DNA from 2 places in the Aeromonas enteropelogenes genome. Region 2 is predicted to be linked to the other one. Evidence: riboswitches for the same ligand, from Rfam matches in the RefSeq annotation. Region 2 holds a riboswitch; the other holds the start of a gene.
The links. Region 2 has a riboswitch for cyclic di-GMP ahead of gbpA (N-acetylglucosamine-binding protein GbpA). Riboswitches for the same ligand answer to the same signal wherever they lie in the genome.
Positions count from the first base shown of each region.

Region 1: linked by a shared signal. The riboswitch ahead of LA321_RS04655 (sigma-54-dependent transcriptional regulator) and the one ahead of gbpA (N-acetylglucosamine-binding protein GbpA) in region 2 are both predicted to bind cyclic di-GMP.

Region 1 covers NZ_CP083625.1:1,002,558-1,009,688, reverse strand. Annotated here, with positions in the region: gene fliQ (flagellar biosynthesis protein FliQ) at 1-184, shown strand, start outside; gene lfiR (lateral flagellar biosynthetic protein LfiR) at 181-963, shown strand; gene flhB (flagellar biosynthesis protein FlhB) at 960-2,096, shown strand; gene lfhA (lateral flagellar biosynthesis protein LfhA) at 2,100-4,175, shown strand; cyclic di-GMP riboswitch class I at 4,362-4,449, shown strand; gene LA321_RS04655 (sigma-54-dependent transcriptional regulator) at 4,592-5,959, shown strand; gene lfiE (lateral flagellar hook-basal body complex protein LfiE) at 5,963-6,289, shown strand; gene fliFL (lateral flagellar M-ring protein FliFL) at 6,367-7,131, shown strand, end outside.
Region 2 covers NZ_CP083625.1:1,870,398-1,877,528, forward strand. Annotated here, with positions in the region: gene cysW (sulfate ABC transporter permease subunit CysW) at 1-407, shown strand, start outside; gene LA321_RS08845 (sulfate/molybdate ABC transporter ATP-binding protein) at 430-1,488, shown strand; gene cbl (HTH-type transcriptional regulator Cbl) at 1,585-2,532, shown strand; gene gbpA (N-acetylglucosamine-binding protein GbpA) at 2,594-4,018, opposite strand; cyclic di-GMP riboswitch class I at 4,083-4,167, opposite strand; gene LA321_RS08860 (methyl-accepting chemotaxis protein) at 4,433-6,121, opposite strand; gene LA321_RS08865 (M3 family metallopeptidase) at 6,403-7,131, shown strand, end outside.

The DNA.
Region 1 (7,131 bases), 870 kb from region 2:
TATCGTCGGCCTGGTGGTCAGCATCTTTCAGGCCGCTACCCAGATCCAGGAGCAGACCCTCAGCTTCCTGCCCCGCTTCATCGTGACCCTGATGACCCTGATGTTTACCGGCAACTGGCTGTTGTCGCAGATCACCACTTTGTTTCATGAACTCTTCCTCAAGATCCCCGGGCTGATAGGATGAACTCGCTGCTGTCCCTCAGTGCGGCCGAGCTGACGGCTTGGTTGGGGCAGTGGTGGTGGCCCTTCATCCGCATCGCGACCGCCTTCTGGGTGATGCCCTTCTTCGGAGATGGCCGCGTCCCGCCCCAGGTGCGTCTGCTGCTCGCCTTTATTCTCAGCCTGCTGGTGGCCCCCATGATGCACGACCTGCCGGTGATCGATCCCTTCAGTGCAGGGGCAATCGTGCTGACCATCGAGCAACTGATGTTTGGCCTGCTGTTCGGACTCTGTGTCCAGATGCTGTTCATGATCCTGACCATGGCGGGGCAGATCCTCTCCATGCAGATGGGGTTGGCGATGGCGGTGATGAATGACCCCAGTAACGGGGATACGGCCCCCATCGTCAGCCAGCTGATGCTGATCTTCTGTACCCTGCTGTTTCTCGGGCTCAATGGTCATCTGGTGACACTGGATATCCTGGTGCAGGGGTTGCGCAGCTGGCCGCCCGGCTCTTCCCTGGATTTGCTCGACATCAAGGGGGTCGTCGGCCTGCTTGGCTGGTCGATCGGGGCGGCGCTCATTCTCACCCTGCCCGCTGTGGTCGCCATGTTGATGGTCAACCTTACCTTCGGGGTGATGAACCGTACCGCCCCTTCTCTCAATATATTTTCGCTTGGTTTTCCCATGACCCTGTTGCTGGGGCTGCTGACCATGGCGCTCTCCATTGGCGGCGTCCCCGCCCGTTACCTTGATCTGGTGACCTATGTGCTGGAACAACTGAAGGCGTTGACTCCCTCATGAGCCAGAGCAGTGCCCAGGACAAAACCGAAGAGGCCTCCGGCCAGAAACGGCAGAAAGCACGGGAAGAGGGGCAGATCGCCCGCTCCAAGGAGCTGAGCTCGGCAGGCTTGCTGCTGCTTGGCGGTCTGGTCATGCAGTGGATGGTGCCTGCCTTTGGCCAGTTTTTTGCACAGCTGATGCGCCAGCCCATTCGCTTCGACTGGCGGGGGGAGCGTAGCCCGGCGATGATGACCGAGTGGCTGGCACAGGCTTTGCTGAACATGCTCTGGGTGCTGCTGCCGCTGTTTGGGTTTCTTGCCCTGATGCTGATCCTGCTCAGCATAGTGCCGGGCGGCCTGGTGCTGACCTGGAAAAAACTGCTGCCAAGTGGCGAAAAGCTAAACCCGATCAAAGGATTGGGCAGGATGTTCTCCCATCACAGCCTGATGGAGCTGGTCAAATCCTTGCTCAAGATGCTGCTCATCGGCGGCACCCTGGCCATGATGTTGGAACACCAGTGGCCCCATTTGTTGATGATGAACCGGATGCCGCCCCAGCTGGCGATGGAGCAGGCGCTGCGGATCCTCTCCCAGGCCTTTATCCTGCTCGGCAGTGTACAACTGCTGATCGCGGTGCTGGATGTCCCCTACCAGAGCTGGTCCCTCAACAAGCAGCTGCGGATGACCAAGCAGGAGGTGAAGGACGAACACCGCAACAGCGAGGGGCGGCCCGAGATCAAAGCCAAGATCCGTCAGGTGCAGGGGATGCTGGCGCGCGCGCGCATCGAGCAGCGGGTGCCCCAGGCCGACGTGGTGATCGTCAACCCGACCCACTATGCGGTCGCCATCAAATATGATCCCGCCAGGGCCAATGCCCCCTTCGTGATTGCCAAGGGGGTCGACAGCATGGCAGCGCGGATCCGGGAAGTGGCCAAACAACACGACAAGACGGTGATGAGCCTGCCGGACCTGACCCGGGCCATCTATTACTCCACCCGGGTGGATCAGGAGGTTCCGGCCGGCCTGTTCACCGCCGTGGCCTATGTATTGAACCATGTATTGCAGCTGCGGGCCTATCAGGCAGGCAAGGGCAAGAAGCCAAGACCTCTTGCTCCCCTGCATGTGCCGCCCGAATTACGTCAACCTGAGAGGTAAGTTTTGAACTGGCGTATCTTGACCCAATCCTACACAGCCATCCCGCTGATGCTGTTGGCCATCCTGGCCATGATGATCCTGCCTCTGCCGGGCTGGCTGCTGGACGCCCTGTTCACGTTCAACATAGTGTTGGCTGTGCTGGTGCTGCTGGTCTCGGTATCGGCCCGCCGTCCGCTGGACTTCTCGGTCTTCCCGACCGTGTTGCTGGTGGCGACCCTGATGCGGCTGTCCCTCAACGTGGCCTCTACCCGTGTCGTGCTGCTCCATGGCCACGAGGGGGGAGATGCCGCCGGTAAGGTCATCCAGGCCTTCGGTGAAGTGGTGATCGGCGGCAACTATGTGGTCGGTCTGGTGGTGTTCGTTATCCTGATGATCATCAACTTCGTGGTGATCACCAAGGGGGGCGAGCGGATCTCGGAGGTGTCGGCCCGTTTCACCCTGGATGCCATGCCCGGCAAGCAGATGGCCATCGATGCGGATCTCAATGCCGGCATTCTGGATCAGCATCAGGCCAGGATCCGCCGCGAGGAGATCGCCCGCGAGGCGGACTTCTACGGTGCGATGGACGGTGCTTCCAAGTTTGTGCGCGGCGATGCCATCGCCGGCCTGCTGGTACTCATCATCAACCTGGTGGGCGGTCTGGCCATCGGTATCTTCCAGCATGCGCTGCCGGTGGGAGAGGCGTTCCAGCGCTTCGCCCTGCTGACCATTGGTGATGGTCTGGTGGCGCAGATCCCGTCCCTGCTGATGTCGACGGCTGCCGCCATCATAGTGACCCGGGTGAGCGATGAGGGTGAGATGTCGGAGCAGGTGGGACAGCAGGTGCTGGCGTCCCCCCGCGTCATCTATACCGCCGCCGCCATCATGCTGATCCTGGGTCTGGTGCCGGGCATGCCGATGCTGGCCTTCCTCAGCTTTGCTGCCGTGCTGGCCTGGACAGGCTGGAGTGTCAGCAAGCGCCGTGTGCAGCAACCGGATCTGGACGCCGTCCAGGAACTGAGTCGCCAGCTGACCCAGCCTGAACAGCAGGTACTGGACTGGAGCGATCTGCCGACCGTGGATGCGGTGGCCATCGAGCTGGGTTATCGCCTGGTGCCGCTGGCCGAGCAGGACAAGGGGGCCGAGTTGTTGGCCCGGGTGAGGGGCATTCGCAAGACCCTCTCCGAACAGTATGGCTTCCTGCTGCCGGAGATCCGGGTGCGGGACAACCTGCAGCTCCAGCCGGATCAATACCGCATCAAGCTCTCCGGCGTGTCGCTGGCCGGGGGCAATGTGGATTGCCAGCGGCTGATGGCCATCAGCAGCGGTGAGACCTATGGCTCTCTGGATGGTGAGCTGACCCAGGATCCTGCCTATGGCATGAGTGCGGTCTGGATCTCGCCGGAACAGAAGGCCAAGGCCCTCAACCTGGGTTATTCGGTGGTGGACTCGGCCACCGTGATCGCGACCCACGCCAGCAAGCTGCTGCGCGAGCAGCTCGATACCCTGTTTGGTCATGACGAGGTGGGCAAGCTGGGCCAGTTCCTGGCCAACCAGTCTCCCCGTCTCGCAGAGGAGCTGAATCAGGCGCTGACCCAGATGCAGCAGCTGCGGGTTTTCCGCCAGTTGCTCAAGGATCAGGTCAGCCTGTGCGATATCCGGACCATAGCGACCACCCTGCTCGACGCCAGCGAGCTGACCAAGGATCCGGTTCTGCTCGCCTCCGATGTGCGCTGCGCCCTGAAACGGCAGATCGTCCGCCAGTCGATCGGCGCGCGGGACGTGCTGGCTACCTTCACCCTCGACGATCGGCTGGAGCAGACCCTGCTGGCCGCCATGAACCAGGCCCAGCAGCAGGGCAAGATCCAGCTGGACAGCTTCCCGGTCGATCCCCAGCTGCTTGGCCAGTTGCAGCAAAACATGCCGTTGGTGAAGGAGCAGTTGCAGCAGCTGGGTCATGCCCCCGTATTGGTAGTCATGCCGCAATTGAGGCCATTAATGGCCCGATATGCCCGTTCTTTCGCCAAAGGCCTCAAAGTACTCTCATATAATGAGGTTCCCGAAGATTTAAGAGTCGAAGTAATAGGCACTCTTGGATAATTTATGTTCAGGAAGGGATTCCTGTGGGAAGTTTTTTTTCCGCATGCTTACTTGCTATGCAATTTAAAGAAGTTATTATGTGACAGCTTTTGACAATTTTCGTCGTGTTGAACACTAATATATCATTAGTGTCCGACACTGAATGGATTCGCCTCTTCCAGGCGCCTCATCCCTGAAAGGGTTGTCACAGGACAAGGGCAAACTGAACTGAAAAGTCAGGACGCAAAGCTACCGGTCTAACAGCAGTAATGCTTATGACAGCGGGGTTGCCAGACAGCCAATCATCTTGGTTATCATGGTTTTACTTTAATAACACGGTCCTTTTTTGGACTGTGGGTGCGCGTTTTGACGACTCATGCTTGGTTTATTGCTAAATCCATCAGCAAGGGTGTCTGACATTAATGAATGATAATAATATGCCCGTATTTGATGAAATACGGGAACATCATGTCTCGAACCTGCCTATTTTGTTAGTGCAGCCGGAATTTGCTGCAACTTGTCACACTGCAGACATATTGTCAGGGCATGGATATCCGGTAGTCAGGGTTAATTCAGTAAATAAGGTTGGCGATTTTGTTAATAAAAATCGCACGGGTCTCATCTTATTTGACATGGATGCCATGACGGAAGCTGGCCCCGGAATATTGAAATCGTTTGCCGGTGTTGATTCTATTATTCTGGTCAACGAGAACCAGGCCAATCTGGCTGCCGAAGCCATGTGTGCCGGCGCGATCGACTACATTGTCAAACCCTTCAGTGCCCAACAACTGCTGGAAACCATTCAGTGTGGCCTGCGCCTGCGCCAGAAGATCCCGAACCTGGTCGCCGTCTCGAACAAGAGCCTGCAGGTACTCCAGCTGGCACGGCGAGCGGCCAAGACCTGTGCCACCATCCTGATCGGCGGCGAGTCGGGCACAGGCAAGGAGTGCCTCGCCCGCTATATCCACGACATGTCCTGCCGGGCGGGCAAGCCCTTCGTCGCCATCAACTGTGCGGCAATCCCCGAAGCCATGCTGGAATCCATCCTGTTTGGTCACAACAAGGGGGCCTTCACCGGCGCCACCAGTGCCCAGCCCGGCAAGTTCGAGCTGGCCCAGGGGGGGACCCTGCTGCTGGACGAGATCTCCGAACTCTCCCTGCCCCTGCAAACCAAGCTGCTGCGCGTTCTGCAGGAGAAAGAGGTGGAGCGCCTCGGTAGCCACCAGACCATTTCCCTCGACGTGCGGATCATCGCCGCCAGCAACAAGGAACTGCGCACCCTGGTGGCGGAAGGACAGTTCCGCGAAGACCTCTTCTATCGGCTGGATGTGCTGCCCATCAGCTGGCCCGCCCTGCGTGAGCGGCCGGAAGATATCCTGCCGCTGGCCCGCTTTTTCATCGAGCAGCATGCCCCCGGTCAGGGCTACCGTCTGAGCGAGGCCGCCGCCCGGCAACTGGTTACTTATCAATGGCCTGGCAATGTGCGCGAGCTCGACAATGTCATCCAGCGTTCGTTGATCATGGCTCGGGGTTTGCATATACAGGCGATCGATTTGATGTTGCCCATCGATCAGCAGGATGACGAGAGTGCGCCTGTTGACCTGGTGGGGTCATGCGACGGGTTGAGCGAGACCCGCCGCAATGCGGAATTTCAATTCGTACTGGAAACCTTGCGTCGCTTTCGTGGCCATCGTACCCGTACCGCGGATGCGCTCGGGATGACGACCAGGGCATTGCGATACAAGCTGGCGGCAATGCGTGAGCAAGGCATTGATATCGAACGGCAGATTCAAGCAGAGGGATAAAGAGTGAAGATTGAAATGATGTCATCACAAGTAACACTACTGCAGCAGATGCAGGAGATGCAGCGTGTCGCCAGCCAGGCGCCTTCCATCGAGTCAAACGGCACGCCGGAAGTCTCCTTCAGCAACGCCATGCAGGATGTCATCGGTCGCGTCAACGAGCAGCAGAATGTCTCGTCCCGCTTGATGGCTGCTGTCGATACCGGCCAGAGCGATGATCTGGTGGGTGCCATGGTGGCGAGTCAAAAGGCCGGCCTCAGCTTTTCCGCCCTGATGCAGGTGCGCAACAAGTTGATGACCGGGTTTGACGACATCATGCGCATGCCGCTCTGAGGTAACAGATGACTGAACTCGTGACATCCAGGCCGGGGGAACAGGACGGCTCGCTGAAAGACAGGTTGCAAGAGGGATTGCGGCATTGGCGCAATCTATCCCGCGACAACAAATCCATTTTGACCATCGCGCTGCTGGCTGCCATCGTCGCCGGCACCATAGTGGTGATCCTCTGGACCTCCAGCAAGAATTACGTCCCGCTCTACGGCAAGCAGGAACTGTACGACACCGCCAACATCATGGAGATGCTGGAAAAGGAGCAGATACCGTTCCGGCTGGAGAAGAGCTCAGGGCAGATCCTGGTGCCTGAACACCAGCTGGCTCCTGTGCGCATGGCGCTGGCCGCGCGCGGGGTGCGTGCCGCCATGCCCGCCGGGCTGGAAGGGCTCAATGCGGTGACGGGTCTCGGCACCAGTGAATTCATGGAAGGGGCACGCTATCGCCATGCCCTGGAAGGGGAGCTGGCCAGAACCATCATCTCTCTCGATGCGATCCGCAGTGCTCGGGTACATCTGGCGATCCCCAAGCGGACCCTGTTCGTCGGTCGGGATGAAGAGAAGCCCAGCGCCTCCGTGATGCTGGATCTGCAGCCGGGCCAGTCCCTCGAGCCCGGTCAGGTCGAGGCCATCGCCAACCTGGTGGCGGGCAGCATCTCCGGCATGAAGCCCGGCGCCGTGACCGTGGTCGATCAGGCCGGCCAGCTGCTCAGTGCCGAGGTGGGCGACAAGGCCACGTTCGGCAAGCAGAGCGTGCAGCAGATGGAGTACACCCGCAAGCTGGAGCAATACATCCGTCAGCGGGCCAACGACATGCTGATCCCCATGCTGGGCAACGGCAACTTC
Region 2 (7,131 bases):
TCATTCTGGCCACCACCTTCATCACTGTGCCCTTCGTGGTGCGCGAGCTGCTGCCCCAGATGGAGGCGCGCGGCCCGGAAGAGGAGGAGGCCGCCATCATGCTGGGGGCGAACGGATTGCAAATGTTCTGGCGGGTCACCCTGCCCGGGATTCGCTGGAGCCTGATGTACGGTGTGCTGCTCTGTACTGCCCGGGCGGTGGGGGAGTTTGGTGCCGTCTCCGTGGTCTCCGGTCATATTCGCGGCCAGACCAACACCCTGCCGCTGCATATCGAGATCCTCTACAACGAGTACCAGACCGGCGCCGCCTTCGCGGTGGCAAGCCTGCTGGCGCTGTTCGGGATCTTCACCCTGCTGGGGGAAACTCTGCTGGCCAGGCTGCGTGGCCAATTCACCTACTCTCACTGATCACCGTTTCAAGGAGGCAGCCATGAGCATTCAGGTGCAAGGACTCAACAAGCATTTCAGCCAGTACGCGGCACTGGCCGACATCAACCTCGATTTTCACGACGGTGAGCTGGTGGCCCTGCTGGGCCCCTCCGGCTGCGGCAAAACCACCTTGCTGCGGATCATCGCCGGGCTGGAGCAGGCCGACGCTGGCCGGATCATTATCCGCGGCGAGGATGCCTCGGCGCTGCACGTGCGCGAGCGCAACGTCGGCTTCGTGTTCCAGCACTACGCCCTGTTCCGCCACATGACGGTGTTCGAGAACGTGGCATTCGGCCTGCGGGTCAGGCCGCGCAACGAACGCCCGGGCGAGGTGGCCATCCGTGCCCGGGTCAGGGAGCTGCTGGATCTGGTGCAGCTCAGTCACGTGGCCGAGCGCTACCCGACCCAGCTCTCCGGCGGCCAGCGTCAGCGGGTCGCCCTGGCCCGTGCCCTGGCGGTGCAGCCCAGGGTGCTGTTGCTGGATGAGCCCTTCGGCGCCCTTGATGCCCAGGTGCGCAAGGAGCTGCGCCGCTGGTTGCGGGAGTTGCACGACGAGTTGCACGTCACCAGCCTGTTCGTCACCCACGATCAGGAGGAGGCGCTGGAGGTGGCGGATCGGGTGGTGCTGATGAACGCCGGCCGGGTCGAGCAGATCGGCACCCCGGCCGAGGTCTATGACCATCCCGCCAGCGCCTTCGTACACAGTTTCCTCGGCAGCGTGAACCAGTTCCGCGGCCGGGTGGCCGAACAGGGGTTCGGCATCGGTGAGCAGTTGCTCGGCGGCCCCTCGACCGCCCATCTGGCCCCGGGCAGTGCCGCCATCGCCTATGTGCGTCCCCACGAGCTGGAGATTCTGCCAGTAGAGGCCAGCGGCGGTATCAGCGCCACCATCACCCGGCTGCTGCCCATGGGGCCGCGCATCCGGGTGGAGCTGCGTGGCGAGAGGGGCGTCCACTACGAGGTAGAACTTGGCAAGGAGGCGGCCAGCCATTTCACGCCGGGCCAGGAGGTACGGCTGGTAGCCAGACAGGCGCAGTTCTACCCCGATTACCAGATTTGAGGGGCTATCCAGGCAGGGTGCGAGTCATCGGCCTGCCCGCATTACCCACAACGCATGGCGGTGGACACCGCCGCGACTCGACGCAGGAGGCGATGAGTGAACTTTCAGCAGTTACGTATTATCCGTGAGGCGGCCCGGCGGGATTACAACCTGACCGAAGTGGCCAACGCCCTGTTTACCTCCCAGTCCGGAGTCAGCCGCCATATTCGCGAGCTGGAGGAGGAGCTGGGGGTGGAACTCTTTATCCGCTACGGCAAGCGGCTGCTCGGCATGACGGAGCCGGGCAAGGAGCTGCTGGTGATCGCCGAGCGCATCCTCGGGGATGCCGAGAACATCCGCAAACTGGCCAGTACCTTTGCCAATCGCGATTCCGGACGCCTGCTGGTGGCGACCACCCATACCCAGGCCCGTTACGCCCTGCCCCGGGTGGTTAAGGCGTTTCGCGAACAGTTTCCGCTGGTGCAGCTGGAGCTGCGCCAGGGCGGTCCGGAGGAGATAGTGCGGCTGGTGCAGACCGGCGAGGTGGACATCGGCATCAGCAGCGAGCAGCTCGACAGGAGCGAAGGGGTGGTGGCCTTTCCCTACTACCGCTGGCATCACAACATAGTGGTGCCGGAGCGCCATCCCCTCTCGCAAGAGTCCGAACTGACCCTGGCGGCGCTGGCCGATTGGCCCATCATCACCTATCAGGCGGGGCTGACCGGGCGGGTGCGAGTGGACGAAGCGTTCGCCGAGGCGGGGATAACGCCACAGATCCTGCTGACCGCCCAGGATTCGGATGTCATCAAAACCTATGTCGAGCTGGAGATGGGGGTCGGCATATTGGCGGACATGGCGTTCGATGCCCAGCGCGATCACTCCTTGGTGCAACTCGACGGCAGCCATCTGTTTGCACCGCACACCGCCTGGATTGGCCTCAAGCAGGGGCAGTTCCAGCACAATTTCGCCTGGCAATTCATCCAGCTCTGCAACCCCGAGCTGGTGCTGGCCGACATCCAGGCCCGTGCCATGGGCGGCGAACCCCAGATCGATTACCAGATCTGAGCCTCTCACCAGACCAAACGGGGAGCCACTGGCTCCCCGTTTTCATGTCGCGGTGAAACGATTAGTTCAACTCAATCCAGGCATCCTGCCAGTGGGAGCCGGTGCCCGGCTCATACTGGGTCGCGTTGGCAGCCCACTGGCTGCACCAGCCACTGTAGGGGAAGGGTTTGCACTGGTAGACCTTGCCGTTCTTGGGTTGCAGCACCCTGGTACCGTCGGTGTAGGACTTGAGCCCCTCCGGAAAGGTGAAGTCATGAGCGCCGCCGGCAGCGGGATCCTTGAACATCAGGTCCAGAGTCTGCTGGAGCGGGGTACCGCCATTTTTCGGGGTGCCCTTGATCACCAGCTGGTGATGACCGGCACTCAGCCCTTCCAGAGTCATGGTGAAGCCCTGGCTGCTGTCTTTGATGTCGGCGCTGGACTGGCCTTTGGCGACACCACCGTGGTCGTAGAGGGTGCTGGTGACGGCGAGATCCCCCTGGGCGGTGATGGTGAAATCGAGGATCGCCTTGCCGTTGTCGAGCTGGTATTCGCTCGCCAGACCGCTGACGCTGATGTCGTTGCCAACCGGCGGCTGCAACTGCTCAAGCTGGATCTCGACCCGCTCCAGAGCGCTGCCCGCCTTGAGGTAGACGGGGTTCTGGCCGTAGACGGGGTTGAACTGGCCATCTGTCCCCTGCTGGCCGGCACGGATCAGGCTCTGCTCAGAGTTGATCTTGCCGGCCAGGGCGTGGGCCCAATTGTTCTTCTGGCCTTGCTCCGCGCTGGCGATGGTCAGCTCGGTCTGCAGATCGGTGCGCTCGCCGTTGGCATCGAATACCCGGGTTCTGGCCTTGTCGCCGGCCGCCAGATCGATGGAGGGGTAGATGGTGCCGCCCTGGTTCCACGCCAGCGGTGGCTGGGTACCGCCCTTGAAGTTGGCATCGATCAGGTTGTAGAAGCTGTTGGCGGTATCACCCACTTCCCACACCCCGAGAATGATCTGGTAACCGGTGCGCTCCGGCAGGATGCACTGATGGGTGACCTGCTTGGGCGGTTGCACCATGTTGCCGTCGATGACGCAGAAGGGGGTGAGCTCGAAGGCGTCGCGGGTCAGCGGCTGGTTCGGGTTCCAATCCTGTTTGGTCAGATAGTAACGCCAGTTGCGGGTCACATGATTGGCGGTGAAGGTCCAGCTGATGGAAAAGGGGCCGGCCTGCACGTCGCGGCGGGTCCAGCGATCGCTGGTCTGGGCGTTGAGTTCGCCGAACTGGGGATGGCCGGCGGCAGCAATCTGCCCATCTGCCGGGCCGCCGTCCGGGAAGCCGGAGGAGGCCTCCAGGCTCTGGGGTTCCCACTGCACGGCGCCGCACTGGCTGTTGCCGCCGCTCTTGCACAGGGCGTTGCGCGATTCCGGTTGGCTGATGTAGCCGTGGGCCAGCACGCTGCCGCTGGCGAGCAGCGTCAGGGCGGCGGCGATGTGGTTGAATCGGATGGTTGCTGCCATACATTCCTCTGATCGATAGATGTGGGCAGTCACGTTGGCAGGGGAATCCCCGGGCACACCTGGGTGTGGCAACCCCGCTATCCTGGACGAACGTCTTTAGACCGGAAGTTTTGCGTCCTGACTTTTCAGCCAGTTTGCCAAATGACTACAGAAAGGGTCATGGTGTCGCGTTTGGCGACAAAATTATCATGACTAATTTTGATTAAATTATTAAGTGTAAATCTTTACAGCTTGACCTTTCTGGCGTTGGTTTTTCACTCAACTATATGTTTTTAAATGTATAAATAAGCAGCGTGATTTTCTGAATCTCGCCCATTCTGTCGATAAGATGCGAAAATTTGGCATTTTTTATCAATAAAAAAATCCCCTGCCACCTTCGTGGTCAGGGGATGGGGTGCGACAGAGCAAGACGGATCAGTGGTGAACCCGGGGGGATTCGCTCTGGCGCGGTGATGGCATCTGCATGGGCAACGGGCTCTGTTCGCTGGCGTGGCCGAGTTTGAACACGGCGAGCCGTTCGTCCAGGCTGCGGGAGAGACCGGCCAGCAGTTCGCTCTCCTGGGCCAGCTGGGAGGCAGATTGCGACATCTCCAGTGCCGAGTCGTTGATGCCGCTGACGTTGCGGTTCATGTCTTCGGCCACCATGCTCTGCTGTTCGGCGGCGGTGGCGATCTGGGTCGCCATGTCGCTCACGTGCTGGATGTGGTTGACGATGAGGGAGAGGTCCTGGCCTGCCTTCTCGGACTGGTTGACGCTGCTCTCCGCCAGCTTGCGGCTGGTGTCCATGGCGTCGGCCGCACTCACCGCCCGCTGTTGCAACTGGGCGATAGTGCCCTGGATCTCCTCGGTAGACTGGCGGGTGCGGCTCGCCAGCTGGCGCACCTCGTCGGCGACCACGGCAAACCCGCGCCCCTGTTCACCGGCCCGGGCAGCCTCGATGGCGGCGTTGAGGGCCAGCAGATTGGTCTGCTCCGAGATGGCGCTGATGACGGCGGTCACCTCGCTTATCTGCATCACCCCCTCCTTGAGCTGATTGACCTGCAGGGTGGCCTGCTCCACCTCGGTCGCCAGCGCCTGGATGCCGTGCACGCTGGCGTGTACGTCCTGATTGCCGAGGCCGGCTTCGCTGGTGGCATCCTGGGTATCGCGGGCGGTATTTTCGGCGTGACCCGCCACATCCGAGATGGTGGCGCTCATCTCGTTCATGGCGGTGGCAAGCTGGGCCAGCTGATCCCGCTGGCTGGTCACCGCCTGGTTGGTCTGCTCGGCGGAGGCCGCGATGCGCAGGGCGGCATCCGCCACGTTGCGGGCCCCCAGGCTTGCCTCGAGCAGGGCGTGGCGGATGGCATCCAGACCCTGGTTGGTACAGTGTGCCACCATCCCCAGCTCATCCTTGCCCTCAACCGGGATGCTGACCACCAGATCCCCCTTGGCGACCCGCTGCATGGCGTGATTGATCCGGGTGAGGGGATTGACGATGGAGCGGCTGATGGCAAATCCCAGCAGGCCCATCAGCAGGGTAGCCAGCAGGGTCGCGCCCCCCATCAACTCATACTGGGACCAGATGGTCGCTTCTATGTCTTGCAGCAGGATGCCGGAGCCCAGGATCCAGCCCCAGGGCTGGTAGCCGGCGACCAGCGACATCTTGCGGGCGGACTCGCCGGAAGGGGATGCCCAGAGATATTCCAGCCGACCCTGATGCCCCCCCTTGCCGAGATCCACCATGCGCTGCCAGTGGTCCTCCGTATGTGCTGCGCGCTGTTCCCCCATCTGCTGGCCGACCAGTTCCGGCTTGGCAGGGTGGACGATGATGTGGCGGGTCTCATCGATCACGAACAGGTAGTTGTCGCCATCGAAACGCATGCTGTTGAGCATGGACCTGGCCTCGGCCTGTGCCTGGTCGGCAGGCAGGCTGGTGGCGAGGGCCTGGATCCGGCTCATGGCGAGATCCAGCACCGCCTGCAGCCGTGCCTCCCGTTCACTCATCAGGTTGCGATGCAGGGCACTGACCGAGATCAGCAGCAGTGCGATAAAACCGGCCAGCGCCAGGGTGAGCAGCAGCATCAATTTGCGGCTCACGGCGATATCACCGAGCTTGAACATGGTATCTCCCTGATTTCCTTATGGGTCTGGCTGTGCTCAGCCACTCCCGTGCTCCAGATTATTTTGCAGTTAACATTTAATTAACTTTCAAAAGCTTGCCGCTAGCGAGAGCTAATTGAGTATTTCAACAACAGTATAGTCAGCAGACAGCTCTCCCCACTTTTTGGTAGCTTGTTTATGCGCATCCCGGCGCATTATTTGCCAACACATATGAATGAGATGGCATTTCACCAATAAGGAGTGGGCCCCGTGCGGGTGACCCCATTAAAAAGAGGGAATTTATGAGTTCCATTGCCAGGAATTACTTCAACCAGCTCAATGCCGACTACCTGCAGGTACACAGGCGCAAGGAGGATCTCTTCTGGTCCACCTACATGGGCACCAGCGACGATCAGGCCGGCTTCACCGCCGCCGAGCAGGCTTACAAGGGCTTTTGTGCTAATCCGGCACGGTTGCCCGAGCTGCGCGAGATGCTCGCACTGGCACAAGAAGAAGATCTCAAGCGGGGGCTCAAGGGCTGGCTCGCCTTCTTCGAGTGCAACGTCATCGAAGATCCTGCTGCCGCCGTCCTGATGGATGAGCTGGTGGCTGCCGAGGCAGCGCTGTTTGCCCACCGCAAGGGGTTGAAGCTGATCTTGCTGGACGAGCAGGGCCGCCAGGTGGCAGGCAGTCTGCCCGCCGCCAGCACGGCGCTGGCCGCCAGCGCCGATGAAGCGGTACGCCAGAGCGCGCTCGCCATGTTTCATACCCTTGAGCAGTGGGTGGTCGACAACGGCTATCTGGAGATAGTCGCGCTGCGCAACCGCTTTGCCCGCGCCATGGGCTATCGCGACTACTTCGACTACAAGGTGCACAAGAACGAGCAGATGAGCCCGGAGCAGCTGTTCGCCATCCTCGATGACTTTATCGCCCGCACCGAACAGCGGCTGCACCAGAGCCTGACCGAGCTGAAGGCAGCCAAGGGGGAAGAGGCCCTGCTGCCCCACAACCTGCGCTACAGCGTGAGCGGC